Regions from separate parts of the Sphaerisporangium sp. NPDC004334 genome, predicted to be linked through region 2. Evidence: riboswitches for the same ligand, from Rfam matches in the RefSeq annotation. Region 2 holds a riboswitch; the other holds the start of a gene.

Region 1 (17,573 bases), on a different contig from region 2:
GGGTCGTGGTGCTGCCGTGCGGCGCCGGCAAGACCCTCGTCGGCGCGGCGGCGATGGCGCACGCCGAGGCGACCACGCTGATCCTGGTGACCAACACCGTCTCCGCCCACCAGTGGAAGCAGGAGCTGCTCAAGCGCACCTCGCTCACCGAGAGCGAGATCGGCGAGTACACCGGGACCAAGAAGGAGATCCGCCCGGTCACCATCGCCACCTACCAGGTGATGACGACCCGCCGCCAGGGCGTGTACCGGCACCTGGAGCTGTTCGACGCCCGCGACTGGGGCCTGGTCATCTACGACGAGGTGCACCTGCTGCCCGCGCCGATCTTCCGGATGACCGCCGACCTGCAGGCCAGGCGGCGGGTGGGGCTGACCGCGACGCTGGTCCGCGAGGACGGCCGCGAAGGGGACGTGTTCTCCCTCATCGGCCCCAAGCGGTACGACGCGCCCTGGAAGGAGATGGAGAACCAGGGCTGGATCGCGTCGGCCGACTGCGTGGAGGTGCGGGTCACCCTCACCGACCAGGAGCGGCTGGCCTACGCCATGGCCGAGCCCGAGGAGCGCTACCGCTTCTGCGCGACGACCCCGTCCAAGGCGCACGTCACCGAGACGCTGGTGCGGCGGCACGCGGGCGAGCAGGTGCTGGTCATCGGCCAGTACATCGACCAGCTGGACGAGCTGGCCGAGCACCTCGACGCGCCGGTGATCAAGGGGGAGACGCGGGTCAAGGAGCGCGAGCGGCTGTTCCAGGCGTTCCGCGACAAGGAGATCAAGGTGCTGGTGGTCTCCAAGGTGGCGAACTTCTCGATCGACCTGCCGGAGGCGTCGGTGGCCATCCAGGTGTCGGGGACGTTCGGGTCGCGTCAGGAGGAGGCGCAGCGGCTCGGCCGGGTGCTGCGCCCGAAGGCGAGCGGCGGGGGCGCGCGCTTCTACTCCGTGGTCAGCCGGGACACCGTCGACCAGGACTTCGCGGCGCACCGCCAGCGGTTCCTGGCCGAGCAGGGATACGCGTACCAGATCATCGACGCGGACGACGTGCTCGCCAGCGAGTGACCTTCGCTGAGCGGCACGCCGCCGACCCCCCAACCCGTCCCAGGAAAGGCTCCCCCCAGGCGACGGGCATTCAGGTCCAGGAAATACCGTGGGCCCTGTTCAACCACATCACCCCCTCGCTTATTGGCTGCCTCGGCGCCAACTGCGACATACCCCCATGATTCAATCGAATCACAAGGTTTGTCCCGCTTTTTCAGGATTTTGAGAGAAGCTAACGCAACGTGTCGGCCACATCACCGACCGACTAACCCGCCGACGTAAAGCACGGCCAGGGCTATTAGCCAGGAAGCGGTCGCGATTCCCACAAGTATCAGCGACTTTTCTGGATATCTGCGCATTAGGGGTGGCAGAAGGCCGCCCGCCGTGCCGATGGCCCCGAGGAACGCGAAGAGGCCGGACAGCATCGACACCAGGGTCAGGCGGTCCATGCACGCGTCCGGCATCTCACCGGTCCCGCAGAACGCCGCCAGTCCCCAGCCCGCGAAGACCGACAAGGTCCACAGGCCGCCGAGCAGCATGTTCGCAAGAGCGGGAATGACCGGGGACACCGCCACCGGGGCTCGCATCGTCACCCTCACTCGAGTACCCAAAGGTCAAGACCAGGCAAACTCCGCACAAGCGTCGCATCGTACGCCCGTCGCTCCGGCGCGGCCGATGAGCACGCACCCCGAGCGGCGTAAGCATATAAGCTTGTGGGTTCGCTGCCTTTGTCAACCACCTCCGTCCCTCAAGGAGCGCTTCGGCATGCCCGGACACCAATTGGCCCCCGACATATCCGGCGACGACTCCACCAGCCACCCAGACGATCCCGCCGGCGTGCTGCGGGCGGAACGCGACCACCTGACCGCCTCCCGCGCCGCGCTGCGCGCCATGCGCGAACACGCCCAGTCGCTGTCCGCCGACGCCGCCGGCGACTGGGTCTCCCAGCAGGTGCTGCAGGGCCTGCTGGACCAGCGGGTCGCCGCCCTGGCCGACCACCCCGACACCCCGCTGTTCTTCGGCCGCCTCGACCGGGCCGGCGACGACGACCTGCCCCTGACCATCCACGTCGGCCGCCGCCACGTACACGACGACCACAGCCGGCCCCTGGTGATCGACTGGCGTGCGCCGGTCTCCCGCGCCTTCTACCAGGCGCGCCCGTCCGACCCGATGGGCGTGCTGCGCCGCAGGCGGTTCGGCTTCCACGGCGGCGAGCTGACCGCCTACGAGGACGAGCCCCTCGACCAGGGCGCCACGCTCCAGGAGTCGCGCATCCTCACCGAGGAGATCGAGCGGCCGCGCACCGGCCCCATGCGCGACATCGTCGCCACGATCCAGCCCGACCAGGACGAGATCGTCCGCGCCGAGGTCACCCAGACCGTCTGCGTGCAGGGCGCGCCCGGCACCGGGAAGACCGCCGTCGGCCTGCACCGCGCGGCCTACCTGCTGTTCACCCACCGCGAGAAGCTCGCCCGGTCCGGCGTGATGATCATCGGTCCGAACCGCGCCTTCCTCTCCTACATCTCCTCCGTCCTGCCCGCCCTCGGCGAGGTGAAGGTCGACCAGACCACCGTCGCCGGCATCCTCGGCGACCACGCCGCCCCCGAGGCGCCGGCCGTCGCGACGCTCAAGGGCGACGCCCGCATGGCGCCGGTGCTCCGCCGGGCGTTGTGGCTGCACATCAGCAAGCCCGAGGAGGGCCTGCTGATCACCCGGGGCGTCAACCGCTTCCGCGTCCCCGACCACGAGGTGCGCGAGATCGTCGCCTCGCTGCGCGGCACCACCCGGTACGGCCCGGGGCGCGCCGCCCTGGCCCAGCGGCTCGCGCACGCGGTGCTGGTGCGCATGGAGCAGCGCGGGGAGTCCCCCGACGACCGGGTGCAGGACGCCGTGGCCAGGTCCAAGCCCGTCAAGCAGCTCATCCACCAGATCTGGCCCCGGGTGACGCCCCAGCAGGTGCTGTTCCGGCTGCTGTCCGACGGCGACTTCCTCGCCGCCGCCGCCGCGAAGTCCGATCTGACGCCGGAGGAGTGCCAGAGGCTGCTCTGGGCCAAGCCCGCCCGGTCGTGGAAGTCCGCCCGATGGTCCGCCGCCGACGCCGCCCTGCTGGACGAGCTGGCCGACCTCATCGAGCGCACCCCCACCCTCGGGCACGTGGTCGTGGACGAGGCGCAGGACCTGTCGGCCATGCAACTGCGCGCGCTCGGCCGCCGCTGCCGCACCGGCTCGGCGACCGTCCTCGGCGACCTCGCCCAGGGCACCACCCCGTGGTCGGCCCGGTCCTGGGAGGAGGTGCTCGGCCACCTCGGCTTCGCCGAAGGCGCGGTGACCGAGCTGACCCTCGGCTTCCGCGTCCCCCGCGAGGTGCTCGACTTCGCCGCCCGCCTGCTCCCCTCGGTCGCCCCCACGCTCGCCGCCCCGAGGTCGCTGCGCCCCGGCGCCGGGTCGCTGTCCCTGCGCCGCACCGCCGACCTGGACGCCGGCCTGGCCGCGGCCGCCCGCGAGGCCGCCGAGCGCGAGGGCTCCATCGGCGTGATCGCCGCCGACGCCGCGACCGACGCCGTCGCCGCCGTCCTGGCCGCCACGGGCCTCCCGCACGACCTGCTCGGCCCGGACGGGGTCCCCGAGCAGCGCGTCTCGGTGATCCCGGCCTCGCTCGCCAAGGGCCTGGAGTACGACCACGTCATCGTCGTCGAGCCCGCCGACATCGCCGAAGCCGAGGACCGCGGCCTCGCCCGCCTCTACGTCGTCCTCACCCGGGCCGTCACCTCCCTCACCGTCCTGCACACCCGCGACCTGCCCGCCGAACTCACATAACGCCACAGTCGGTTAGCGTGGCCGTCGTGACTGATGCGATGCACGAGGCCCTCACGGTGCGGGCCGGGACGGCGCAGGACGTTGAGGCGGTGCTGGCGTTCTGGTCCCACGCCGCCGAGGGCACCGACCGGCGTGACAGCGAGCCGGCCGTTCGGCGGCTGATGGAGCGCGACCCCGAGGCCCTGCTGATCGCGGAGCTGGACGGGCGCATGGTGGGCACGGTGATCGCGGGATGGGACGGATGGCGCTGCCACCTGTACCGGCTGGCCGTCGATCCCGCCCACCGCCGCAGAGGCATCGCCCGCTTCCTGCTGGACACCGCCGAGAAGCGCTTCGCCGAGCACGGCGGGATGCGGGTCGACGCGATGGTCCTGGACGACAACACGCTCGCCCACCACGCCTGGACCGCGGCCGGCTACGTCCGCCAGCCCCAGTGGGGCCGCTGGGTCAAGCCACTGTGACCCCGCCGCGCCGCGGTCACATGTGACCCGGCCGCACGCCCCGGCGAACGTGGGGCGGCCCCATAGGTGGTGCCGCCCCATTTTCCTTGCCTAGGATCGGGCGCATGGAAGAACGGCTCGGCCTGCGCGAACGCAAGAAGCGCGAGACGCGGCAGCGCATCGCCGACATCGCCATGGGCCTGTTCATGATGCGCGGGTTCGACAACGTGACCGTTGCCGAGGTGGCCCGGGTGGCCGACGTCTCCGTCAACACGGTGTTCAACTACTTCAGGACCAAGGAAGACCTCTTCCTCGACCGCCAGGACGCCTTCGTCGAGCAGCCCAGCCGCATCGTCCGCGAGCGGCGCCCCGGCGAGTCCGTGATCGAGGCGCTGCGCCGCGACTACCTCCAGGCGCTCGACGAGGGCGACTGGCGCTCCGGGCTGAACGAGGGGGCCGAGGTCGTCACCCGCATGATCGACCAGAGCCCCTCGCTGCAGGCGCGCATGCGCGAGCTGTCCGAACGCCGGGAGGAGCGCCTGGCGGAGACCCTGGCGGAGGTGACCGGCGCCGCCGAGGACGACGTCATGCCGGTGCTGGCCGCCGCCCAGATCTGCGCGGTCACGCGGCGGCTGGCGGCGGACGGCGTGCGCCGCAAGGCGGCGGGGGAAGGCCACGAGCAGGTCGTCGCCGGCGTCCGCGCCCAGGCCCTGCTCGCCTTCGGCCTGCTGGAGAAGGGCCTCGGCCGCTACGGCGCCGGCTGAGCCTCGCGGCTCACCGGCGCCGCCGTTCCCCGGTTCGCGTGCCCACTCCCTTCCCCGTCGCCCCCGGTCAGCGCGCCCCGTCCCCTGTCCGTGGCCCCGGTTCGACGGCCCCGGTTCGTGGACCCCGTTCCCCCTTCCTTCCCCTCGCCCCCGGTCAGCGCGCCGCGTCCCCTGTTCGCGCCCCGTGTCCGTGGCCCGGTTCGTGGGCCCCGTTCCCCCCATCCTTCACGGTTCGCGTGCCCCGTTCCCCTTGGTTCACCTTCCATCCGCCCGGCGGCCCTCCCCGTTCGTTTCTCCCCGGGCGGCTTGCGTGTGCGACCGTGGGTATGCCGGACGGTCAGCTGGTGCAGGTGGCGAGGGCGGTCAGACCGCTCCAGGCCGCAGAGCCGTTCTGCGCGGTGATCGTCAGGATGTGGCGGTGGAAGGCGTCGGAGGAGGTGTCCAGCGAGGTGCCGGTCACGGTGACCCCGGCCTTGGGGGTGAAGGCGACGGTGTCGAGCAGCATGGTGGGCGCGTAGGACGGGCACACCAGGCGCATCGACGTGGTCGCGCCGGGGGCGATCGGGGTGTAGTTGGAGATCTTCGCGATGGTGGCGGCGGAGGCGGGGCCGGCGACGGCCAGCAGCCCTCCGGCCAGAGCGGTGGCGGCGGCGACGGCGCGGAGGCTGTGACGGACCTTCATGACGTTCTCCTCAGACTCGTGGATTCCCTGGAGGCGTGCCCGCCGCTGTCGCGGCCGGTCGCGCGTCCCGATGAACCAAGAGTGTCCGGGCGGGCTGGGAGGCCGCTTAAGGTCGCCTTGGCCGTATCCCGCCAGGTCGCCGCCGCGCTGGGAATCGGCTAACGCCGCTGGTCACCGGCGTCCGCGGCCGGTGCGCCGAGCCAGGTGGCCAGGGCCTTCTCCAGCGCGCCGCGGTCGTCCCGGTCCTGCTCACCGGCCCAGGCGACGATCCCGTCGGGCCGCAGGAACAGCCCGGTGAGCTCGGGACGCTCGTCCGCGCTCGCGGCGAGCACGGTCATCCGGTCGCGGTGGCTCTCGGCCAGGTCGCGCAGCTCGCCCTTGGGGTCCAGCAGCAGCGCCTTGCCGTCGTGCAGGTGGTCGGCCAGCCGCGATCCGTCGGACAGCTCCAGGTCGGGGGCACTGGCGCCGACCAGCGCGTGGTCGCCCGGCAGGTCGTACCGCTGCCAGACGCCGGAGATCTTCTTGGCGAAGTAGGTGGTGCCGGTGACGGTCTCGACCAGGTCGTTCACGACGCTCCGCAGGGCCCTGGCGCGGGGATCGGGGCGCATCAGCGCGACCTGGGCGCGGGTCCAGTCCAGCACCCAGGCCCCGATCGGGTGCCGTTCCGCGGTGTAGGTGTCGAGCAGGCCGTGCGGCGCCCAGCCGCGCACGGTCGCGGCGAGCTTCCAGCCCAGGTTCACCGCGTCGCCGAGGCCGAGGTTCAGTCCTTGGCCACCGAACGGCGAGTGCACGTGCGCGGCGTCACCGGCGAGCAGCACCCGGCCCAGCCGGTAGGTGGAGGCCTGGCGCGCGTTGTCGGTGAAGCGGGTGGCGGTCTTGATCGCGGTCACGGTCACCTCGACGCCGGTGACGTGCCGGATCGCCTCCTGCAGTTCCTCGCGGGTGACGGGGGTGTCGCGGTCGGCGCGCGGACCGGTGAACTGGACGGTGAGGATGCGTCCCGGGACGGGACCGTGCGCGTACACGCCGGTCGGGGTGGCGTGCCAGCCGACGCCCAGGCCCTCGGCGCCCTCCATCTCGCCGAGGACCTGGTAGGCGGTGATCTCGGGGTCGGTGCCGGGGAAGTCGAAGCCGGCGAGCTTCCTGACGACGCTGCGCCCCCCGTCGCAGCCGACCAGCCAGCGGGCCCGCACCCGGCCCGCGCTCGTCGAGACGGTGACGCCCTCGTCGTCGGCCGACAGATCGGTCAGCTCGGCGCCCCGCCGCACCTGGACGCCCAGCCGCGCGGCGTGCTCGCCGAGGATGCCCTCGATCTGCTGCTGGTTGACCAGGCCGATGTCCCCGGCCGGGCCGTGACCGGCGAGGTCGGGGTCGGCGTCGTCGAGCCGGGCCGCGTCCAGCATGATGCCGGCGAAGTGCCCGGCGAACTTCGGCGGCGTCCGCGGCGCCCGCGGGGGCCGTGCCTCCTCGGAGGCGTCGGCCGTTGCCGCCCGTCCGTCCCCGGCGCCCTCGCGATGGGCGGCCTGCTGCCGCATGAAGGCGGCGAAATGCTCCAGGTTGCGCTCCTGGGCCTCGCGGAGCGCCGGGAGCATGCCGCGCCGGTACAGCGCCTCGACGCTCGGCATGTTGAGCGCTCCGGCCTTGATCGTGGGGTCCACCTCCGTGAGCCGCTCGACCACCATGGCCGAGACGCCCCCGAGCGCGAGCTCGCAGGCCAGCATCAGCCCCACCGGACCGCCCCCGGCCACCACCACGTCCACGTCGTACGACATGCCGCCTCCAATTCCGTTCCTCGGCTAAAAACTTACTGTAACAGTAGTTTTTTAGCCACTATATTGGACAGCGTGGACACCGACCTCGGGCTTCGTGAACGCAAGAAGCGGCAGACCCGGCAGCTGATCTCGGACGTGGCCTCCGGCCTGTTCCTCATGCGCGGGTTCGACAACGTCACGGTGGCCGAGGTGGCGGAGGCGGCGAACGTCTCGGCCAAGACCGTGTTCAACTACTTCCCGCGCAAGGAGGACCTGTTCCTCGACCGGGTCCCCGAGATGGTCGAGCTGGTCACCCGGGCGGTCCGCGACCGGCCCGAGGGCTGCCCGCCACTGGCGGCGCTGCGCCGTCTGATCTTCGAGCTGCTGCGAAGCGGTCATGCCCTGTCGGGCATCAGGGAAGGCCAGCAGGCCTTCTGGCAGGTCATCCTGGACTCCCCGGCGCTGCGGGCCAGGGTGCGGGAGGCACTGGAGGACCTGGAGGCGCTGATCGCCGCCCTGCTCGCGGAGGCGACCGGCCCCGGCCCTGGCGACGCCGACGCCGGCCCTGGCGACGTCGATGCCGGGTCCCGTGACGTCCACGGCGGCGCCGGCTCAGGGAACGTCGGTGGCGGCCCCGGCTCAGGGGACGTCGATGCCGAGCTGGCCGCCGCGCTGTTCCTGGCCGCCTACCGCACGGTGTACGTCGCGAGCGCGCGGCGGATGATGGCCGGGGAGCGCGCGGCCGAGGTCGTGCCCGACCACCTGGCCCTGCTGGAGCGGGCCTTCGACGCCGTCGAGCGGGCCTGCCCCGGCTTCTGAGGGGAGCCCGCGCCGAAAGGACGAGCCCGCGCGGACGCCGAAAGGGCCGCCCCCGGACGAATCCGGAAGCGGCCCTTTCGATGTGGCGTGAGCCGGAGGCTCAGAAGTCCATGTCGCCGCCGCCGGGCATGGCGGGAGCGGCAGGGGTCTTCTCGGGCTTCTCGGCGATGACGGCCTCGGTGGTGAGGAAGAGCGCCGCGATGGAGGCGGCGTTCTGCAGCGCCGAACGGGTGACCTTGGCCGGGTCGATGATGCCGGCCTCGAGCATGTTGACGTACTCGCCGGTCGCGGCGTTGAGGCCGACGCCCGTCTCGAGGTTGCGCACACGCTCGACCACGACGCCGCCCTCGAGGCCGGCGTTGACGGCGATCTGCTTCAGCGGCTCCTCGAGCGCCTTGCGGACGATCGCGGCGCCGGTGGCCTCGTCGTTGAACAGCTCGAGCTTGTCGAAGGCCTTGGCGCCCGCCTGGAGCAGGGCCACGCCACCGCCGGGCACGATGCCCTCCTCGACGGCCGCCTTGGCGTTGCGCACGGCGTCCTCGATGCGGTGCTTGCGCTCCTTGAGCTCGACCTCGGTCGCCGCGCCGGCCTTGATGACGGCGACGCCGCCGGCCAGCTTGGCCAGACGCTCCTGGAGCTTCTCGCGGTCGTAGTCGGAGTCGGTGTTCTCGATCTCGGCGCGGATCTGGTTGACCCGGCCGGCGATCTGCTCGGGGTCGCCCGCACCGTCGACGATGGTGGTCTCGTCCTTGGTGATGATGACCTGGCGCGCGCGGCCGAGCAGGTCGAGGGTGGCGGTCTCGAGCTTGAGGCCCACGTCCTCGCTGATCGGCTGGCCACCGGTGAGGATGGCGATGTCGCCGAGCATGGCCTTGCGGCGGTCGCCGAAGCCGGGGGCCTTGACGGCCACGGACTTGAACAGGCCGCGGATCTTGTTGACGACCAGGGTGGCCAGGGCCTCGCCCTCGACGTCCTCAGCGATGATCACCAGCGGCTTGCCGGCCTGCACGACCTTGTCGAGCAGCGGGAGGAGGTCCTTGTTGGCCGACACCTTGGAGTTGACGATCAGGAGGTAGGGGTCGTCGAGGACCGCCTCCATGCGCTCCGGGTCGGTCACGAAGTAACCGGAGATGTAGCCCTTGTCGAAGCGCATACCCTCGGTGAGCTCGAGCTCCAGGCCGAAGGCGTTGCTCTCCTCGACGGTGATGACGCCTTCCTTGCCGACCTTGTCCATGGCCTCGGCGATCATCTCGCCGATCTGGGTGTCGCCGGCGGAGATGGAGGCGGTGGAGGCGATCTGCTCCTTGGTCTCCACATCCTTGGCGATCTTGGAGAGCTCCTCGCTGACGCGCTCGACGGCGGCCTCGATGCCCTTCTTCAGGGACATCGGGTTGGCGCCGGCGGCGACGTTGCGCAGGCCCTCGCGTACCAGCGCCTGGGCGAGCACGGTGGCGGTGGTGGTGCCGTCACCCGCGACGTCGTCGGTCTTCTTCGCGACCTCCTTGACGAGCTCGGCCCCGATCTTCTCCCACGGGTCCTCGAGCTCGATCTCCTTGGCGATGGAGACACCGTCGTTGGTGATGGTGGGAGCGCCCCACTTCTTCTCCAGCACGACGTTGCGGCCCTTGGGACCCAAGGTCACCTTGACGGCATCGGCGAGCTGGTTCATACCGCGCTCGAGACCGCGCCGGGCGTCCTCGTTAAACGCGATCATCTTGGCTGCCATACGGCTAGACCTCCCAGATACAGGGTGGCTTGCAGCGGATCGAGCCGACGCCCGCGACGGCATGAAACCCGCGCCTCCACGGCACCTGTCGCCGTGGATCGCCAGGCCCCATCGCCTCGATCCAGGTTTGTCACTCTCGACAGGAGAGTGCCAACGAACTGTTTAGCACTCTACCCGGTCGAGTGCAAGCGACAACCCCTATGACCTGGGCGGCACAAGGATTTCTCCGACCGTATGCCGAATATTGGGCCCGCCCCCACAGGGTAGGCGGTACAGCCCCGCAGGCTGACATGAAGGAAGGCCCGGCCCGTCTTGGTGCATGACAGACCGAACCTTCCAGCTACTGACGGGGAGAGACTAGTGGATCTTCGTCCGGCCGGGCGACGCCGGCCACGTCACACAGTGCGAACGGACTCCGCCTGCGGGCCCTTCTGCCCCTGCGTGATCTCGAACTCCACCCGCTGACCCTGCTCTAGGGACCGGTATCCCTCGGACAGGATCGCTGAGTAGTGGACAAACACGTCCTTACCACCGTCTACCGCGATGAAGCCGTAGCCCTTGTCCGCGTTAAACCATTTGACGGTGCCCTGCGCCACTTTCCGACTCCTCTTGCTGGGCTCCGGACCCCGCCCACTCCTCCGCGAGGTCCGTGACCTTCGGAGCCGAGACGCATGCGAACTCCTCGGCTACGTCGATCGTTCTCGACCATACCTGTGGCAAGGGTTGAAGCAACAGAGTCAATCGGGAAACTACTACTTGACGTTCGCTCTCAGCGGCACTCGGCTATTTCCCGCTCGCGTTTAGTTAGTTGACAATTACACTAACGGAGGACCCGGTAATCACTTCTATTATGATAGTCGTCCCGCTACCGGGCCCCCCTTGCGGACATGGCGACGCCCATGCGTCCAGCTAGGACGCATGGGCGTGATGTGACTGATGGGGCCGGTGAGACTTGAGCCCTCCTCACAAAGGCCAGAAGGGCGCGGAGGTCAGCCCCCGGCGACGGCGGGGATCACCGAGATGTTGGTTCCTTCGGGGGTTGCGGTGTCGAGACCGTCGACGAATCGGACGTCCTCTTCTCCGACATACACGTTGACAAAACGGCGGATCTTGCCCGTTTCGTCCAGAATACGAGCCCCGATTCCCGGGAAGTCGGCGTCGAGCTTCTGGAGCACCTCGCGCAGGGTCGCCCCGTCACTGCTCACCTCCGACGCACCGTCGGTGTAGGTGCGAAGAATCGTCGGAATCCGCACAGAAACGCTCATTTATCGGGCCCTTTCAGGAGTGGTCGGCGACAGCCGTACGAAATGCGTCGAGCGAAGGACGGATGACCGCGGTGGGCCTCGCCTCGGCGGAGACCGCGTCGAGCGTCTTGAGGCCGTCCCCGGTGTTGAGCACCACCGTCTCGGCCTCGGGGTCGAGCAGGCCGTTGGAGACGAGTTTGCGCAGCACGCCGACGGTCACGCCGCCGGCGGTCTCGGCGAAGATGCCCTCGGTGCGCGCCAGCAGCCGGATGGCGTCCACCACCTCGGCGTCGGTGACGTCCTCCACCGCGCCGCCGCTGCGACGAGCGATGTCGAGCACGTACGGGCCGTCGGCCGGGTTGCCGATGGCGAGCGACTTGGCGATGGTGTCGGGCTTGACGGGGCGCACGATGTCGTGGCCCGCCTTGAAGGCCGCCGACACCGGCGAACAGCCCTCGGCCTGCGCGCCGAAGACCTTGTAGGGGCGGTCCTCGACCAGGCCGAGCTTGATCAGCTCCCGGAATCCCTTGTCGATCTTGGTGAGCTGGGAGCCGGAGGCCACCGGGATGACGATCTGCTCGGGCAGGCGCCAGCCGAGCTGCTCGGCGATCTCGAAGGCCAGCGTCCTGGACCCCTCGGCGTAGTACGGCCGGAGGTTCACGTTGACGAAGCCCCACTTGTCGCCCAGCGGGTCGCCGATGAGCTCGGAGCAGAACCGGTTGACGTCGTCGTAGGTGCCCTCGATGCCCACCAGCCGGCCGCCGTACACCGAGGCCATGACGATCTTGGCCTCTTCGAGGTCGGACGGGACGAACACGCAGGCGTCCAGCCCCGCGCGCGCCGCCGCTGCCGTCACCGCGCCCGCGAGGTTGCCCGTGGAGGAGCACGACAAGGTGTGGAAGCCGAAGTTGCGCGCGGCCTCCAGCGCGATGGCGACGACCCGGTCCTTGAACGAGTGGGTCGGGTTGCCGGAGTCGTCCTTGACATGCAGGCTGCGCAGGCCCAGTTCGCGAGCCAGGTTGTCGGCCTTGACCAGCTTGGTCCAGCCGGGGGCCAGGTTGGGCCGGGAGGCGACGTCGGCGGGCACCGGCAGCAGCCCGCGGTAGCGCCAGATGTTGCTCGGACCCGAGGCGATCTGCTCACGGGTCACCGCCGTCCCGGTCTCGCCGGGAGAGCTCCAGGTGTAGGCCACTTCGAGTGGCCCGAAACACTCGGCACAGGCGAAGATCGGTCCCAGGTCGAACCTGGTGCCGCATTCGCGGCACGAGAGAGCGACGGCGGGGCCGAAGTCGAGCGTGGTCGTTGTCTCAGCTGTTGCGAGCGCCATGAAGCGAGGCCTTTCCCCTCATCTTCGCCCGGACCACCTTGGTCACGGGCCGGAATTGGCACCTGTCCCGGCCGGTCTCACTGGTCTTTGAGTGCCGCGTCGTTCGGCAGACGCGGATGACCACAGCCGGGAGGGTTGCCGGGGCTTCGCAGGGCCGGTCCCTCCACCCCTCTGGATGAGCAATATGAAGTTGTGATCCCGCCTGTATCACAAGCAGGCCTTAAGAACTGTACCTCGCCCACCGGCGCGGACGGCCGTCCGTCTCATTCTCCGAGACGTGAGAGCACGATGGGAGAAACCGAAGCCGCAGGTGAGCACGTTGCGAGAAGCGTTGCGAGAAGCTCTGTCCCAGAACAGCGCAGGCAGGAGAGGGCGCGTGACGCACCGCGCGGGCCGCTAGGCGAAGGGCCGGCCGTAGGCGTCGCCGAGCGCCGCCTGGACGTACTTGCGCGCCTGGTGGATGCGCGACTTGGCCGTCCCCAGCGGGATGCCCAGCTGCTCGGCGACCTCGTTGTAGTCGAGCTGGCAGATGTCGCGCAGCACCAGGGCCTGGGCCAGCTCGGGCTTGTCGGCCTCCAGGGACTCCATCGCGTCGAGCAGGTCGAGCCGCGACCCGGCGATGACGCTGACCCTGCGCGGGTCGGCCCGCAATTCGGGCAGTTCATCGGCCGTCTGCTCGGCCGCACGGCGCTTGAGGGTGCGGTAGGTCGTGCGGGCGCAGTTGGTCGTCACGATGTGCAGCCAGGTGGAGAAGCGGGCTCGCCCCTCGAACCGCCCGATGTTGCGCGCCACGGCCAGCAGGGTGTCCTGGCAGGCCTCCTCGGCGTCCTGGTGGTACGGCAGCAGCCGCGAGCAGTGGCGCAGCACGTCGGCCTCGATGCGGCGCAGGAGCTCACCCAGCGAACGGTGGTCGCCCGCGGCGGCCGCTCGGGCCAGATCCTCGGTCGTCTCGTCAAGCGCCATGCCGGAGCTCCTCTCGACCGCCTGCGGCCAGCCCTGACCTGACCGCCAACCCATCTTATTGGGAGCGTTAAATTCAATTAATCTGCGGCCAGGTGCGCGTCACAGCGGAGATGAACCGGCGAGGGACGACCGCCGCAGGGCGGACGAGGAGTGGTGATGGGCGGATGAACACAGTTCTGCTGGCCTCCAACAGGGGGCCCGTGTCGTTCACGCTCGCCGATGACGGCACGCTGACGATGCGCCGCGGTGGGGGCGGCATGGTCTCCGGCCTGTCCGAGGTGGCCAAGGACGCCGAGGTGCTGTGGGTGTGCGCCGCGCTGTCCGACGGCGACCGCAGCGCCGTGCGGCTGGCGTCGGGCGGGCGCCTGGACCAGGCCGGCTACGACACCGGCCCGGTGCGCATGCTGGACATTCCGCCCGCGACGTTCCACCGGGCCTACAACGCGGTGGCCAACTCCACGTTGTGGTTCGTCAACCACCTGCTGTACGACACGCCCAACTCGCCGCAGTTCGACATGCGCTTCCGCCGGGAGTGGGAGTCCTACCAGGACTACAACGCCGCGTTCGCGCTGGCGCTGGCCGAGGAGGCCGCGCACGGAGCCCGCGCGATGATCCAGGACTACCACCTGACGCTCGCCCCGGCGATGCTGCGGGTGGAGCGCCCCGACCTGCGCATCTCCCACTTCTCGCACACCCCGTGGGCGCCGCCGGAGTACTTCTCGCTGCTGCCCGACGACATCGCGGCCGAGCTGCTGACCGGCATCCTCGGCGCCGACCAGGCCGGCTTCCTGACCGCGCGCTGGGCGTCGGCGTTCATGGACTGCTGCGAGACCCTGCTCGGCGCCCAGGTCGACCGCGTCCAGCGCACGATCACCTACGAGGGACGCACGACCCGCATCGGCGTGCACCCTCTCGGGGTCGACGGTGACGCGCTGTGGGCGCGGGCCCTGGAGCCGGACGTCGAGTCGCACATGCTGGCCCTGCGCGAGCGGGTGGGCGACCGCAAGCTCATCGTGCGCATCGACCGCACCGAGCTGTCCAAGAACATCGTCCGGGGGCTGTCGGCCTACCGGCAGTTCCTCGCCGACCATCCCGAGTGGCACGGCAAGGTCGTGCACCTGGCCTTCGCCTACCCCTCCCGGCACGACCTGCCCGAATACCGCGAGTACACCGCCGCCGTGCAGCGGTGCGCCAAGCAGATCGAGGACGAGTTCGCCGGCGAGGACTGGGACCCGCTGATCCTCAACGTGGACGACGACTACGCCCGCTCGCTCGCCGCCTATCGCCTGGCCGACGTGCTGCTGGTGAACCCCATCCGCGACGGCATGAACCTCGTCGCCAAGGAGGGCCCCATCCTCGCGCCCAACTGCGCGCTGGTGCTGTCCAGGGAGGCCGGGGCCGCCGCCGAGCTGGGCCGGGACGCGCTGATGGTCAACCCCTACGACGTCTCGGGCACGGCCGGCGCCCTGTACGAGGCGCTGATGCTCCCCGAGGAGGAGCGCGCCAAGCGCGGCACCCGCCTGCGCGCGGCGGCCACGGCTCTGCCCCCGCGCCAGTGGTTCGCCGACCAGCTCGCCGCCCTCGACCGCTGACCGCGGCCGTCCGGCGCGTCTGGAGGCGGTCGATCGCGCGCTGACACGGTTTTGCGCCGTTCGAGTGCTTCGCCACCTACCGGTCTCAGTGGCGGGTCAGGGCGTCGGAGAGCGCCGACAACAGGGCCGCGACACCCGCCGGGCCCTCCACGACCAGGTCGGCGCGTTCGGCGAGCGCGGTGACCTCGGCGGAGGCGCTGCACACCGTCACGCCGGGCAGGCCCGACAGGCGGACGGCCTCGAACGCGGCCAGGTCGCCGAGATCGTCCCCGGCGAACAGCACCGACCGGGCGCCGCGCTCGGCGAGGAACGCCCCGAGGGCGTGCCCCTTGTCCATCCCGGCGGGCCGCAGCTCGAGCACCAGCCGCCCCGGCTCGACCAGCATGCCGGTCTCGGCGGCGAGCTTGGCCAGCGGGTCGCGCAGCGCCCGCAGGCTGCCCTCGGGGTCGGCGGCCCTGCGGGTGTGGACGGCGATCGCCCTGCCCTTGTCCTCCACGGTGATCCCCGGCTCGCTCCCGTCCCTGACGGGGTGCCCCAGCGAGGCCAGCAGGCCGGGAAGCTCGGCGCGGACGCGATCGGCGCCGGGCGGCGGCGGGGGGGCGCTCAGCGTGCCGTCCTCCCAGCGCTCCAGGCCGTACTGGCCGAGCACCACGAGCCCGGGCACGTCGGCGAGGCCGGGCCCGCCGGGCACCTCGCCGTAGGCGATGGCCGTGGCGGCGGGGCGGCCGGTCACGAGCACCACCGCCCCGACCAGGCCGCCGAGGCGCACCAGCGCGGCGGCGGCGTGCGGGTCGACGCGGGCGTCGGCGGGATCGGGGACGATCGGCGCGAGCGTGCCGTCGAAGTCCAGCCCGATCACGGCGCCCTGGGGATCGGCCTTGATAGCCGCCAATCCGGCGATGTCCGGCAACACATCATGAGTCACGCGTTCAGCACTACCCCCCGGATCACGGGCGCATGCCCAGGCGGCGGGCCGCGCGCTCGCGCTGCCGCGAGGCGCGCAGCCGCCGCAGCCGCTTGACGGTGAGCGGGTCGAACGCCATGGCCTCCGGCCGGTCGACGAGCCGGCCGAGCAGCTGGTAGTAGCGCGTCGCCGAGATGTCGAAGGCGTCGCGGATGGCCTGCTCTTTGGCGCCCGCGTACCGCCACCACTGGCGCTCGAAGGCCAGCAGCTCGCGCTCGCGCTCGGTCAGGCCGCCGGGGGTCTCGGGGGTGGAGGGTTCCTCGGGATCGCTGTCACCACGATCTGGTGCGGTGTCCAAGATGTCCTCCTCGGTCGGGTACACGGGAGACGTGGACGGAGGGCCGGGCAGGGCGAGGGAGATGCGTCGTGCACCCGGTCGAGCGCGACCCTGAGCCACGACGCGCGCGTGCGGCCCGTGGCAATCGTAGTCGGGAATTCGCGGCTGTTCATGACACTTCGGGAGACCCGGACCCGAGCATCGCCGGGGAACGCCGCGCGCGCCCGGCGGCGCCGAGCACCGATGACCGCCATATCGGGGCGAAAGCCCGCCGCCTCGGGCCGCCGTGCACGGAGATCGGCAAGGTTGCCGGCGTCTGCGGATGGGCCCCTATGACACCGCGGTCCAACGACGTACAGTCACCAAGTGTGACCTCTGTCATCACGCTTCTCACTGACTACGGCTTGGAAGACGGGTTCGTGGCCTCCTGCCACGGGGTGATCATGGGAATCGCCCCGCAGGCACGGATCATCGACGTCTGTCACCTGGTCCCGGCCGGGGACATCCGGCGCGGCGCCGCGATCCTCGCCCAGACGCTGCCATATCTGCCCGCCGGTGTGCACGTCGGCGCCGTGGACCCCGCCACCGCGGGCGCCCGCCGCTCGGTCGTCGTCGAGGCGGGGCACCGCGTGTTCATCGGCCCCGACAACGGCCTGCTCTCGTGGGCGCTGATGGCCGCGGGGGGCGCGCGGGTGGCCTACGAGATCTCCAACCGCGACCTGTTCCTCAACAGGTTGTCGCCGGCCTTCCCGGGCAGGGACATCTACGCGCCGGTCGCGGCGCGCCTGTGCACCGGCAGCAAGCCCGCGGACGTCGGCCCCGAGGTCCCGCTCGACCGCCTGCTGTCGCTGCCGGCGCCGACCGCGCGGCTCGGAGAGGGGGCGGCCGACGGCGAGGTCCTCTCGCTCGACCGCAACGGCAACGTGCAACTGTCGGTGACCGCCGACGACCTCGCCTCCATCGGCGTCCACGTCGGGGACACCCTGGCGGTCTCCATGGGCAGGCGGCAGATCACGGTGCCGCTGCGCGACACCTTCGCCGCCGTCCCGCCGGGCAGCCTGGTCGCCTTCACCGACTCGGCGGGGCACATCACCTTCGCCGTGCGCTCCGGCGACGCCGCCGAGCGCCTCGGCCTGCCGCCCGGCGCCCATGTGCGGCTGGCGCGGGCGACCGACG
Region 2 (12,220 bases):
AGCAAGAGAAGATCATCGTCGCTCAGTCCCACACCGTCTGATCCCGAAGGAATGTCATTCCCTCGGGAAACCAGATCCGGATACGCCATCGGGTGTCCTCCCCCACGACGAACTCGGCAACATACTGAATGCTTCGGCCCGCCCCGTCAGGAACGTTAAACGCCGCGTTGAAAGGTCGTCAAGCACTGACCTCGATACCCATGACGTTTGTGATTGACATACCAGTGCATATGTGAACTACTCGTGACATGTCCCCGCACCTCCCGGTCCGGGGGGACATCGGCGATGATCATGGCCGTGGGCCGCATGATCCGCCATGGAAGACCACCGCGGCGCTGGTGGAGGCCCGGTTCCATGCGGGACGCCTCGCGGGCGCCCCGGCTCGGAGATATACGGTCGACACGCTATACGCCGAATTCGACCCGCGAAACCAGTACGCTTTCTGACTTTCTTCCGCCGGTCACGCCCGTGGGCGTAACACTCCGGCCACCACGATTTGCCGTGGCGGATCACCGCGCCGCGCCGTATTCGACGCGCGCGCCCCCCTCCACGTCTCCGATATGGATCTCCCCCGCCGCTTGATCGCGCGGGGCGCGCTCAAGCGGTGTTGCGGTTGTAGATCAGGCGCAGCCCGATGAGCGTCAGCCAGGGCTCGTGGACGTCGATCGAACGGGCCTCGTTCACCACCAGCGCGGCCATCGACCCGGTGGCCACGACGGTCACGTCGTCGGGGTCGGACGCGAGCTCGGGCGCCATGCGCTCGACGATGCCGTCCACCTGGCCGGCGAAACCGTAGATGATGCCCGCCTGCAGGGCTTCGACGGTGTTCTTGGCGATCACCGAGCGGGGGCGCACCAGCTCGACCTTGTGGAGCTGGGCCCCCGCGGCGGCCAGGGCGTCCACCGAGATCTCGATGCCGGGGGCGGTGACCGCGCCGACGTACTCGCCCTTGGCCGACACCGCGTCGAAGGAGGTGGCGGTGCCGAAGTCGACGATGATGCACGGCCCCCCGTACAGCGTGACGGCGGCGAGCGCGTTGACGATGCGGTCGCTGCCGACCTCCTTGGGGTTGTCCATGCGCACCGGCACCCCGGTGCGCACGCCCGGCTCCACGATGACGGCGGTCACGTCGCCGTAGTAGCGCCGGCACATCTCGCGCATCTCGTTCAGCACGGAGGGGACCGTCGAGCAGATGGCGATGCCGCCGATGTCGGCGTCCTTGAGCAGGGGGCTCTGACCGAGCAGCCCCTGCAGGACGACCGCGATCTCGTCGGCGGTGCGCCTGGCGTCGGTGGCCAGGCGCCAGTGCTCGATGACCTCCTCGCCCTCGAAGAGGCCGAGCACCGTGTGGGTGTTGCCGACGTCGATCGTGAGCAGCATCAAGCCCCCCGAAGGTCCAAAGCGATGTCCAGTGCGGGCGCCGAATGGGTCAGCGACCCCACAGCAAGGTAGTCAACACCGGTTTCGGCCACCTCACGAGCCGATTCCAGGCGGAGTCCACCGCTGGACTCCAGCCGGGCCCTGCCGCCCACTAGGGCCACGGCGCGGGTCAGCTCCTCCACGGTGAAGTTGTCCAGCAGGATCTCCTCCGCTCCCTCGGCCAGCACCGGCTCGATCTGGTCCAGGCGGTCGACCTCCACCTCGATCGGCAGCTCCGGATAGGCCTGCCGGACGGCGCGGAACGCCTCGGCGACCCCACCGGCCGCCACCACGTGATTGTCCTTGATCAAGGCCGCGTCCGACAGGGACATCCGATGATTGACCCCGCCGCCGCACCGCACGGCGTACTTCTCCAGCGCCCTGAGGCCGGGGAGGGTCTTGCGGCTGTCGCGGACCCGCGTGCCGGTGCCGCTGACCGCCTCGACCCAGCGGTGGGTCAGCGTGGCGATGCCCGAAAGGTGGGTGAGCAGGTTGAGCGCGGTCCGCTCGGCGGTGAGCACGTCGCGCACAGGTCCGACGACGGTCATCAGCACGTCGCCGCGCGCGACGCGCTCACCGTCCTTGACGTGGCGCTCCACGGTCAGGCGGCCCTGGGAGGCGCCGTGGAAGACCGCCTGGGCGACCGCGAGACCGGCGACCACCCCGTCGGCCCTGGCCACCAGGTCGCCCACCGCCGCCTGGTCCGCGGGGACCGTGGCGATGGTCGTCACGTCGCCCTCCTCGGTGACGTCCTCGGCGAGGGCGGCGCCGATCACGACCATGACCTGCGCCGGGTCCAGGCCCGCCTCCGCCAGGTCGGCCTCGAGCTGCTGCGGCAGGCCGGCCGCCCGGTCGTCGTGGTGCTCGGCATAGCTCATGGTCAGTCCCTCCTCGGCCAGGGTCACGTCGAGGTGTCCCAGCCACCAGGCGTCGTCGCGTTCGGGGAAGTCCTCCCGCCAGTGGGAGCCGCGCGTCTCCTCGCGGGCCCGGGCGGCCGCCACCACGGCGCTCGCCACGGTGAGCAGGTTCGTGGCCTCCCACGCCTCGGTGCACGGCTCGACGGCGACCGGGGTCCAGCGGGCGTCCAGCAGGCCGTGGCCCACCTCCGCCAGGCTGCGCCCGCTGCGCAGCACCCCTGCGCCGGCGCTCATGCGGCTCTGCACCCGCGGCCGGACCCGGGGGTCCACCAGGCCGGCGGCGCGGCCGTCGTCGACCGGCTCGCCCGGGCTCCGCCGCCGCGGGGAGGCGAGGTCGGCCGCGATGCGCTCGGCGAAGACCAGCCCTTCCAGCAGGGAGTTGGAGGCGAGCCGGTTGGCCCCGTGCACCCCTGTGCAGGCCGCCTCGCCGCAGGCGTACAGGCCGGGGACGCTGGTGCGTCCGCGCAGGTCGGTATGGACGCCGCCGCTGGCGTAGTGCGCGGCGGGCGCGACGGGGATGGGCTCGCGGGCCGGGTCGATGCCGTGCTCCAGGCACACCGCGTAGATCGTCGGGAAGCGGGTGCGCCACTTGTCCTCGCCGAAGTGCCGGGCGTCCAGGCGCACGTGGCTCGCGCCGCTCTCCAGCATGCGGCGCATGATCGCCTTGGCGACGACGTCGCGGGGCGCCAGCTCGGCCAGCTCGTGCACGTCCACCATGAACCGCTCTCCGGCCTCGTCGAGCAGGACGGCGCCCTCGCCGCGCACCGCCTCGGAGATGAGCGGCTGCTGGCCGGTGGAGTCCTCGCCGAGCCAAAGGACGGTCGGGTGGAACTGCACGAACTCCAGGTCGCGGACGACGGCGCCGGCCCGCAACGCCAGGGCCACCCCGTCGCCGGTGGACACCAGGGGGTTGGTCGTGGCGGCGTACACCTGGCCCATGCCGCCGGTGGCCAGCACGACGGCGCCCGCGCGCACCGCGCCCACGCCGTCCCTGGCGCCCTCGCCCATGACGTGCAGCGTGACCCCGCAGGCGGCGCCGGAGGCGTCCTTGAGCAGGTCGAGCACCAGAGCGTGCTCGATGATCTCGATGCGGCCGCCCTCGGCGGCGCCGGCGCGGACCGCCTCGACCAGGGCGCGCTGCACCTCGGCGCCGGTGGCGTCCCCGCCCGCGTGGACGATGCGGTCGCGGCGGTGGCCGCCCTCCCGGGTGAGCTGGAGCCCGCCGCCGGGCTCCCGGTCGAACCGGGCCCCGTGCGCCATCAGCCGCCGCAGCGCGCCCGGTCCCTCGGTCACCAGCGCCTGGACGGCCCGGGCGTCGCACAGCCCCACACCGGCGATGAGCGTGTCGCTGAGGTGCTCGGACCAGGAGTCGGCCGGGTCCAGGACGGCGGCGATGCCGCCCTGCGCCCAGCGGGTGGACCCGGCCGACAGCACGTCTTTGGTGACGACGAGCACGCGCGCGTCGGGGGCCAGCTCGGCGTACCGCAGCGCCACGGTCAGACCGGCGATGCCCGAGCCGACGACGACGACATCGGCGGAGACGGTCCAGCCGGGCTCGGGCGCGGTCAACCGGCGGGGAATGGGCGGATGGGTCATGGGGGCTCCCTTATTTCGTCTATATGACGATAAGGCATCCCGCCGCACCCCCGCCACGCGGGGCTCACATGACAGGGGACAGGGTGAGCACCGCGTTGTCGATGAGGCGGGTGGTGCCCACCTTCGCGGCGACCGCGAGGATCGCCTCGCCCCGGTGGTCCTCGGCCACGGCGGTGAACGTCGCCGGGTCGACCAGGCTCAGGTAGTCCAGCAGCAGCGGCGGGTCGGCGCGGGCGGCCTCGTCCAGCACCGCGTGCGCGGCGTGCAGGATGTCCTTGGGCCGGGTGTGCCGGGCGCCCTCGCGCAGCGCACGCGACAGCGCCAGGGCCGTGGCCCGGTCGGCCGGCGACAGGTAGCGGTTGCGGCTGGACAGGGCCAGCCCGTCCGGCTCCCGCACGGTGGGAGCCCCGACGACCTCGACCGGGACGTTCAGATCGGCCACCATCCGGCGGATCATCGCCAGTTGCTGGGCGTCCTTCTGCCCGAAGACGGCGACGTCCGGCCGCACGAGGTTGAAAAGCTTGAGCACGATGGTGAGCACGCCGTCGAAGTGGCCGGGCCGGAAGGCGCCCTCGACGATCGTGCCCATCTGCCCCGCGGAGACGCCGACCTGGCGGTCGGGCAGGTAGATCTCGTCGGCCGCCGGGGCGAACACCAGGCCGGCGCCCTCGGCGGCGCACACCTCGAGGTCGGCGTCGAACGTGCGCGGGTACCGCGAGAAGTCCTCGTGCGGGCCGAACTGCAACGGGTTGACGAAGACGCTGACCGCCACGTGGTCGGCGCGCTCGCGGGCCAGGCGGATCAACGAGCGGTGCCCCTCGTGCAGCGCCCCCATGGTCGGGACCAGCGCCAGCGTGCCCGCCCCGCCCGCGCGCCGGCCCGGCGCTCCGTCCAGGCCCAGGGCGGCCCGAGCGGCGAGCAGTTCTGAGCTGTCGGCGGCGACGATCACGTCCATGTGTTGCCTCCCAGGGCGTCGAGCAGGCGTTCGGCCGTCTCGGGCTTGAGCAGGCCGGCGGCCAGCGCCCGGTCGGCGGTGAGCCGGGCGAGGGCCACGTAGGCGTCCGCCGCCTCCGGCGCGGCGAGGATGAGCGCGTCCACGTGTTTGCGCACCGTGCCGGCGTCGCCGCGCACCACCGGACCGGTCAGGCCGGCCAGGCCCAGGCGCAGCGCGTTGTCCAGGGCGGCCCCGAGCAGCGGGCCGAGCATGCGGCCCGGATGCTCGACGCCGATCTTCTTCAGCAGCTCCTGCGACTCGGCGATCAGGGTGACCATGTGGTTGGCCGCCCCCGCGAGCGCCGCGTGGTACAGCGGGCGGTCCTCGTCGGCGATCCAGACCGGCTCGCCGCCCATCTCGATCACCAGGGCCTCGGCCACCGGGCGAAACGGGTCGGGGGCGGTGACGCCGAACGAGCAGCCGGTGATGCGCCGCAGATCGTCGTCCCTGCCGGTGAAGGTCATCACCGGGTGCAGCGCGAACGGCAGCGCGCCGGCGGCCGTCGCGGAATTGAGCACGCCCAGGCCGTACGCGCCGCTGGTGTGCACGAGCATCTTGCCCCGGAGGTCCACCCCGGCGGCGGCCAGGCCCGCGACCAGGTCGGGCAGGGCGTCGTCGGGCACGGTGAGCAGCACCAGGTCGGCGGCGCCGATGACCTCCTCCGGCCCGGAGATGTCCACGCCGAGGCGGTCCAGAGCCCTGCGGCGCGAGGCGTCGGAGACCCCGGCGGCCGCGACGACGCCGTGCCCCGCCTGGGCGAGCGCCGCGCCGAGGACGGACCCCACTCGCCCGGCGCCGAGCACTCCGACCGCGAGGCGCCCAGGGCGGTCGCTTGTCTCCATCACTTTCCCGTTCAGCTTCGACGGATCAGACCAGCAGCCAGCGTAACGGTCGGCTCGCGCCGGGCGCCCGACCGGCTCTACCGGCGCGCGTCCACAGCCTGTCATCGGGACCGTCATGGGGCGGCGGCGCGGTTGGTAACGTCCGGTGTCGTGTGGGTCACGTGGCGGCAGGCCATGCAGCAGGCGCTCTACGGCGACGACGGGTTCTACATCCGCGAGCGGCCCTCGGGTCATTTCCGCACGTCGGTCGCCGCCTCCCCCGCGTTCGCGCGGGCGGTGCTGCGCCTGCTCGACACCGTCGACCAGGCCGTGGGCCATCCCCGCGAGCTCGATCTGGTGGACGTCGGCTCCGGCGACGGCGCCCTGGTGGCCCAGGTCCTCGACACCGCCGCCCCCGAGCTGGCAGAGCGGCTGCGGGTCACGGCCGTCGAGCTGTCGCCGCCGCCCGGCGACATCGACAAGCGCATCACCTGGGCCTGCTCCCCGCCCTCGGACGTCACCGGCCTGGTGATCGCCAACGAGTGGCTCGACAACGTCCCGCTGGAGGTCGCCGAGCAGACGCCCGAGGGGCCCCGTCTGGTGCTGGTCGATCCCGAGACCGGCGAAGAGCGGCTCGGCGGGCCGCCGGAGGAGGCCGACGCCCGGTGGCTGGAGCGGTGGTGGCCGCTGCGCCGCATCGGGATGCGCGCCGAGATCGGCCGCCCGCGGGACGAGGCGTGGGCGGCGGTCGTCGGGCGGCTCACCCGGGGCCTGGCGGTGGCCGCCGATTATGCACACCCTGTGGATAACCGGCCGCCGTACGGCACCCTGACGGGGTACCGCGACGGGTCCTGTGTGCCCGCCATACCCGACGGGTCCTGCGATATCACCGCACACGTGGCGTTGGACGCCTGCGCGGCGGCGGGCGAGCGGGCCGGGGCGATATCCACAACCTTGACCACACAGCGACAGGCGTTGCGCGATCTCGGGGTCAGCGGCGCACGCCCCGCGCTGACGCTGGCGACCACCGACCCGGCGGGTTACCTCCGCGCGCTCGCCCGCGCCTCCGAGGAGGCCGAGCTGATCGACCCCGCCGGCCTCGGCGGCTTCGGCTGGCTCGCCCAGTGGAGAGGTTGACGACACCCCGTGCCTGCTCCGGCCGGTGGACACCCTCGCGGGGACGCCGGCACCCCATGGGGTGCAGCCGGTCGATACTCCTCGGGGACGCCGGCATCCTGTGCAGTTGGTCCCAAGGATCCAACGGCGCGCTGATGCGCTGTCCACGAGCCCGCACCGGCTCTGGCGCCGTAGCGGGCGCCGGCATCGCCGTACCACGACCCGCCGACCCGGCGCCGATCATGGCTCATGACCGGGGGCGGAGAGCCACGCCCGGTGGGCGGATGTGGTCACCCTGCCAGCGGTCGTCGTGAGGCCAGGTCGAAGGAGGCCACGGCCGGTGGGAGACCTTCGCGGGGACGCGGGCATTCCCGGGTGCTCAGCCGATGGAGACGTTCAGGGCCTCGAGGCCGCGGATGACGTAGTTCGGCTTCCAGACCGGCTCCTCGACCAGCTCGATCTTCGGGGCCGCCTTCAGCAGCGCGCCGAACGACTCGGCCAGCTCCACCCGCGCCAGCGGGGCGCCCAGGCAGAAGTGGATGCCCGCCCCGAACGAGATGTGCGGGTTGTCCCTGCGGCCGATGTCCAGCCGCCCCGGGTCGGCGAAGACCTCGGGGTCGTGGTTGGCCGAGCCGAACAGCAGGGCCACCTCCACGCCCTTCGGGATGTCCACCCCGCCGATGGTGACGTCCTCCAGCACCCAGCGCTCGAACAGCTGCAGCGGGGTGTCGTAGCGCATCAGCTCCTCGATCGCGGTGGGCAGCAGCGAGAGATCGTCTCGCAGCCGCTCCAGCTCGCCGGGATTGCGCAGCAGCGCCCACCAGCCGTTTCCGGTGACGTTCACGGTGGCCTCGTGCCCCGCGTTGAGCAGCAGAACGCACGTGCCGACGAGCTCGTCCTCGGTGAGGCGATCACCCTCGTCCACCACCTGCGCGAGCGCGCTGATCAGGTCGTCGCCCGGACGGGCGCGGCGCTCGGCGGCCAGCGCGCGTAGATAGGCGGCGAACTCCGACGCCGCGCGCACCGCCGTGTGCTGCGCCTCGACCGACGGCGCGAGCTCGTACATGCCGCACATGCCGGCCGACCACGGGCGCAGCAGGTGCCGGTCGGCCTCGGGGACGCCGAGCATCTCGGCGATCACCGTCACCGGCAGCGGCTCGGCCACCTCGGCGATCAGGTCGCCGCCCCCGCGCTCGACGAAGCCGTCCACCAGCTCCCCGGCGACGCGGCGCACCCTCGGGCGCAGCTCCTCGACCATGCGCGGCGTGAACGCCTTGGAGACCAGCCGGCGCAGCCGGGTGTGCACCGGCGGCTCGACGTCCAGCATCCCGCCGCGGGTCACCCGCCAGAACGGCTCCTGGAAGTCCGGCTCCGGCCGCCTGCCGAACTCCTCGTGCGAGGCGACGTGCAGGTACGAACGGCCGAGCCTGCGGTCGCGCAGCGCCGCGTTGACGTCCTGGTGCCGGGCCACGAGCCACTGGCCGGTCGGCTCGAAGAAGCTGACCGGCCGGCTGTCGCGGAGCTCCCCGTAGGCGTCATAGGGATGGGCGACGAAGGCCGGATTCCAGGGATCGAAGCGCACGACGTCATGGTAATCGGGATATCCGGCCACGTCTCACCTGGCCATCCAGCGATGGACATCGCCACCGGCCAAGGGAGTGGCCGGCGCACCGGCCGGAACAGCCCTCACACCGCACGGAGCGCCGCCGGGGTCAGCGGGCTTCGGCGGGCGGCGCCGGGGCGGCGTCGGGCGCGCCGGTCTCCCCGTAGCGCTCGTGCAGCTCCACCGGCCGCTGGGCGCCCGCCTTCTTGCGCGCACGGATGTTGAGCAGCTCGACCACCAGCGAGAACGCCATCGCGAAGTAGATGTAGCCCTTGGAGATGTGCTGATCGAAGCCCTCGGCGATCAGCACGACCCCGATGAGCAGCAGGAACGACAGCGCCAGCATCTTGATGCTCGGGTACTTCTCCACGAACGCGCTGATCGGCCCGGACGCGAACAGCATGATCACCACCGACACGACCACCGCGGCGACCATGACACCGATCTCGTCGACCATGCCCACGGCCGTGATCACCGAGTCCAGCGAGAAGACCACGTCCAGCAGCATGATCTGGATGATCACCGAGGTGAACGAGGCCGCCACCCGGCCGCCGGAGTGGCCCGAGGCGCCCTCCAGGCTGTCGCCGATCTCGAAGGCGCTCTTGCCGAGCAGGAACAGCCCGCCCAGGATCAGGATCAGATCGCGCCCGGATATGTCGTGCCCGAACACCGCGAACAGCGGCTCGGTCAGCCGCACGACCCACGACAGCGCGAGCAGCAGCGCCAGCCGGCTCACCATCGCCAGCCCCAGGCCGACCTTGCGGGCCAGGTCACGGCGCTCCGGCGGCAGCTTCCCCGCCAGGATGGAGATGAAGATGATGTTGTCGATGCCCAGGACGATCTCCAGGGCGACGAGGGTCAGGAACCCGATCCATATCTCCGGATTGAGCAGCCAGTCCATCGCGCCTCCTCGGGCCGGGCGTCGGTCACGTCACGGCCCCCGTCCCGGGGAGCCCGTCCCCTGTCAACGCGCGAGGGACGGTCAAAGTTCGCAATTCGTGAAACGTGTCACCCCTGCCTCATGAGGTTGCGGACAGGCGGGGGAGCCGGGTTATAGTCCCGGTAGGTCATGAGTGCCAGCGTCAAGCCCCGGCTCGCTGGCCGGCAACCCTCGCGCTCGCGGCGGGGTGCCCCGGGTGAGGACCAGGTCCGGCACGAGGTGTGCCGGGCAAGCGCGGGCTCCGTCACACCAACGCCGTGACCGGGTCCCATGACCTTAGGAGGCCGGCGTTGACCGCTCTCACCATCCTGCAGAGCTCCTCCCCCGCCGTTCACGGCACCACCCCCCCGCCCCCCGGCACGTCCCCGCTGCCCTCCGGCACGTTCTCGCCGGCCGCCGGTGCTTTCTCGCCGGTCCCCGGCACGTCATCACCGGCCCCCGGGGCGAGCGCGCGTCCGGACGCGCCCGCCGTGCTCGGCGCCGACCTGGAGGTGCCGGTCAAGGGCGGGCGCCTGCTGCCGTACGCCAACCTGGACTACGCGGCCAGCGCGCCGTGTCTGGCGCCGGTGAGCGCCGCCGTCGCCGCCGCGCTGCCGGCCTACTCCAGCGTGCACCGGGGCGCCGGGTACGCCTCCCAGCTGACCACCGCCCGCTACGAGCAGGCCCGTCACACGGTGCGCGCCTTCGTCGGCGCCCGCCCCGGGGACGCCGTGGTGTTCACCCGCAACACCACGGACGCGTCGAACCTGCTGGCCCGCTGCCTGCCCGGCGGCACCACCGTCGTGGTCTTCGAGACCGAGCACCACGCCTCGCTGCTCCCCTGGCCCGACGCCGTGCGGCTCGCGCCGCCCGCGTTCGCCGGCGAGGCGGTGCGCGCGGCCGACGAGGCCCTCGCGGCCATCGACGGGCCCGCGCTGCTGGTGGTCACCGCGGCCTCCAACGTCACCGGCGAGCTGTGGCCGATCGCGGCGCTCGCGCACATCGCCCACCGGCACGGCGCGCGCATCCTGGTGGACGCCGCCCAGCTCGTCCCGCACCGCCGGCTCAACCTGACCGCGCTCGACCTTGACTACGTGAGCTTCTCCGGGCACAAGCTGTACGCGCCCTTCGGCGCCGGCGCCCTGGTGGGACGGGCCGACTGGCTCGCCGAGGCCGAACCGTACCTGCGGGGCGGCGGCGCCTCCAAGGCCGTCACCGGAGGCGCGGGCCAGGGCGCGCCGCTGTCCACCGAGTGGAGCTCCGACCCCGAGCAGCGGCACGAGGCCGGCACGCCGAACGTCCTGGGCGCCATCGCGCTGGCCGCCGCCTGCGACGCGCTGTCGGCCACCGGCTGGACCCCCCTGGTCAAGCAGGAGGAACGCCTTCTCACGCTGCTGCGCGACGGCATCGCCGCCATCGACGGCGTCCACGAGCTGTCGCTGTGGGGGCCCGGCCACCCGCGCGTCGGCATCGTCTCCTTCGTCGTGGACGGCTGGACGGCGCGCGAGGTCGCCGAGGCGTTGTCCGCGGAGTACGGCATCGGCGTGCGCGACGGGAAGTTCTGCGCCCACCCCTTCGTCCGGCACCTGCTGGACGCCGTGGGCCGCTCCGCCGACGGCGACTGCGCGGACGGCACCACCGGCGCCGTCCGGGCGTCCATCGGCATCGGCACGACCGAGGAGCACGTGCTCCGCCTGGTCGCCGCCCTCTCAGATCTTGTCTCCCGCCGCTGACGTGACAGCATGGGGTTCATGACCGAACCTCGCGGAGCTCGCGGAGGTCCCGGAGCCGGCGGCGCCGCCACGGGCGCCGAGCGGGTCGTCGCGGTCGGGACCGGCGCCAAGGAGCTCGCCACCGAGGACATGATCCTCAACATCGGGCCCCAGCACCCCTCGACCCACGGTGTCCTGCGCCTGCGGCTGACCGTGGACGGCGAGCGCATCGCCTCCGCCGAGCCGATCATCGGATACATGCACCGGGGCGCTGAGAAGCTCTTCGAGGTGCGCGACTACCGGCAGATCATCGTGCTGGCCAACCGGCACGACTGGCTCTCGGCGTTCGCCAACGAGCTCGGCGTGGTGCTCGCGGTCGAGCGGATGCTGGGCATGGAGGTCCCGGTGCGGGCGGTGTGGGCCCGCACGCTGCTCGCCGAGCTGAACCGCGTGCTCAACCACCTGATGTTCCTCGGCTCCTATCCGCTGGAGCTCGGCGCGATCACGCCGGTGTTCTACGCCTTCCGCGAGCGCGAGACGTTGCAGGCCGTCATGGAGGAGATCTCCGGCGGGCGCATGCACTACATGTTCAACCGGGTCGGCGGCCTGAAGGAGGACCTGCCGTACGGCTGGCTGGACCGCGTGAGGCGGGCGGTCGCCGAGGTGCGCGGGCGGCTGCCCGACATCGAGCGCCTCATCCACGGCAACGAGATCTTCATCGCGCGCACGCGCGGCGTCGGGGTGCTCGACCGCGAGACGATCATGCAGTACGGCGTCAGCGGCCCCATCGCGCGCGCATCGGGCGTCGACCTCGACCTGCGCCGCGACGAGCCGTACCTGGCCTACGGCGAGCTGCCGGTCAAGGTCGTCACCCGCACGGCCGGCGACTGCCACGCCCGGTTCGAGGTGCTGCTCGACCAGGTAAAGGCCTCGCTCGACCTGGCCGACGCCTGTGTGGAGCGGCTGCGCTCGCTGCCGCCGGGCCCGGTCAACCAGCGGCTGCCCAAGGTGCTCAAGGTGCCCGAGGGGCACACCTACGCCTGGACCGAGAACCCCCTCGGCCTCAACGGCTACTACCTGGTCTCGCGGGGCGAGAAGACCCCGTGGCGGCTCAAGCTGCGCA

Evidence for each region. Region 2 has a riboswitch for S-adenosylmethionine ahead of ACWEN6_RS32225 (aminotransferase class V-fold PLP-dependent enzyme). Riboswitches for the same ligand answer to the same signal wherever they lie in the genome.
Region 1: it holds a riboswitch for S-adenosylmethionine, as region 2 does, so the genes downstream of both, thrC (threonine synthase) here and ACWEN6_RS32225 (aminotransferase class V-fold PLP-dependent enzyme) in region 2, are expected to answer to the same signal.

Annotation. Positions count from the first base shown of each region.
Region 1 is NZ_JBSGDZ010000015.1:208,289-225,861, forward strand. Features, by position in the region: gene ACWEN6_RS21405 (DNA repair helicase XPB) at 1-1,052, shown strand, start outside; gene ACWEN6_RS21410 (hypothetical protein) at 1,286-1,630, opposite strand; gene ACWEN6_RS21415 (HelD family protein) at 1,797-3,848, shown strand; gene ACWEN6_RS21420 (GNAT family N-acetyltransferase) at 3,875-4,309, shown strand; gene ACWEN6_RS21425 (TetR/AcrR family transcriptional regulator) at 4,414-5,052, shown strand; gene ACWEN6_RS21430 (hypothetical protein) at 5,390-5,734, opposite strand; gene ACWEN6_RS21435 (FAD-dependent oxidoreductase) at 5,893-7,506, opposite strand; gene ACWEN6_RS21440 (TetR/AcrR family transcriptional regulator) at 7,579-8,304, shown strand; gene groL (chaperonin GroEL) at 8,405-10,030, opposite strand; gene ACWEN6_RS21450 (cold-shock protein) at 10,426-10,626, opposite strand; gene ACWEN6_RS21455 (MoaD/ThiS family protein) at 11,020-11,295, opposite strand; gene thrC (threonine synthase) at 11,309-12,601, opposite strand; SAM riboswitch class I at 12,617-12,783, opposite strand; gene ACWEN6_RS21465 (RNA polymerase sigma factor) at 12,998-13,564, opposite strand; gene ACWEN6_RS21470 (alpha,alpha-trehalose-phosphate synthase (UDP-forming)) at 13,729-15,156, shown strand; gene otsB (trehalose-phosphatase) at 15,242-16,081, opposite strand; gene ACWEN6_RS21480 (DUF3263 domain-containing protein) at 16,104-16,349, opposite strand; gene ACWEN6_RS21485 (SAM hydrolase/SAM-dependent halogenase family protein) at 16,766-17,573, shown strand, end outside.
Region 2 is NZ_JBSGDZ010000029.1:102,262-114,481, forward strand. Features, by position in the region: gene ACWEN6_RS32185 (helix-turn-helix domain-containing protein) at 1-5, opposite strand, end outside; gene ACWEN6_RS32190 (type III pantothenate kinase) at 598-1,380, opposite strand; gene ACWEN6_RS32195 (L-aspartate oxidase) at 1,380-3,932, opposite strand; gene panC (pantoate--beta-alanine ligase) at 3,997-4,887, opposite strand; gene ACWEN6_RS32205 (Rossmann-like and DUF2520 domain-containing protein) at 4,878-5,768, opposite strand; gene ACWEN6_RS32210 (SAM-dependent methyltransferase) at 5,919-6,884, shown strand; gene ACWEN6_RS32215 (cytochrome P450) at 7,243-8,445, opposite strand; gene ACWEN6_RS32220 (TerC family protein) at 8,576-9,367, opposite strand; SAM riboswitch class IV at 9,532-9,647, shown strand; gene ACWEN6_RS32225 (aminotransferase class V-fold PLP-dependent enzyme) at 9,775-11,118, shown strand; gene ACWEN6_RS32230 (NADH-quinone oxidoreductase subunit D) at 11,137-12,220, shown strand, end outside.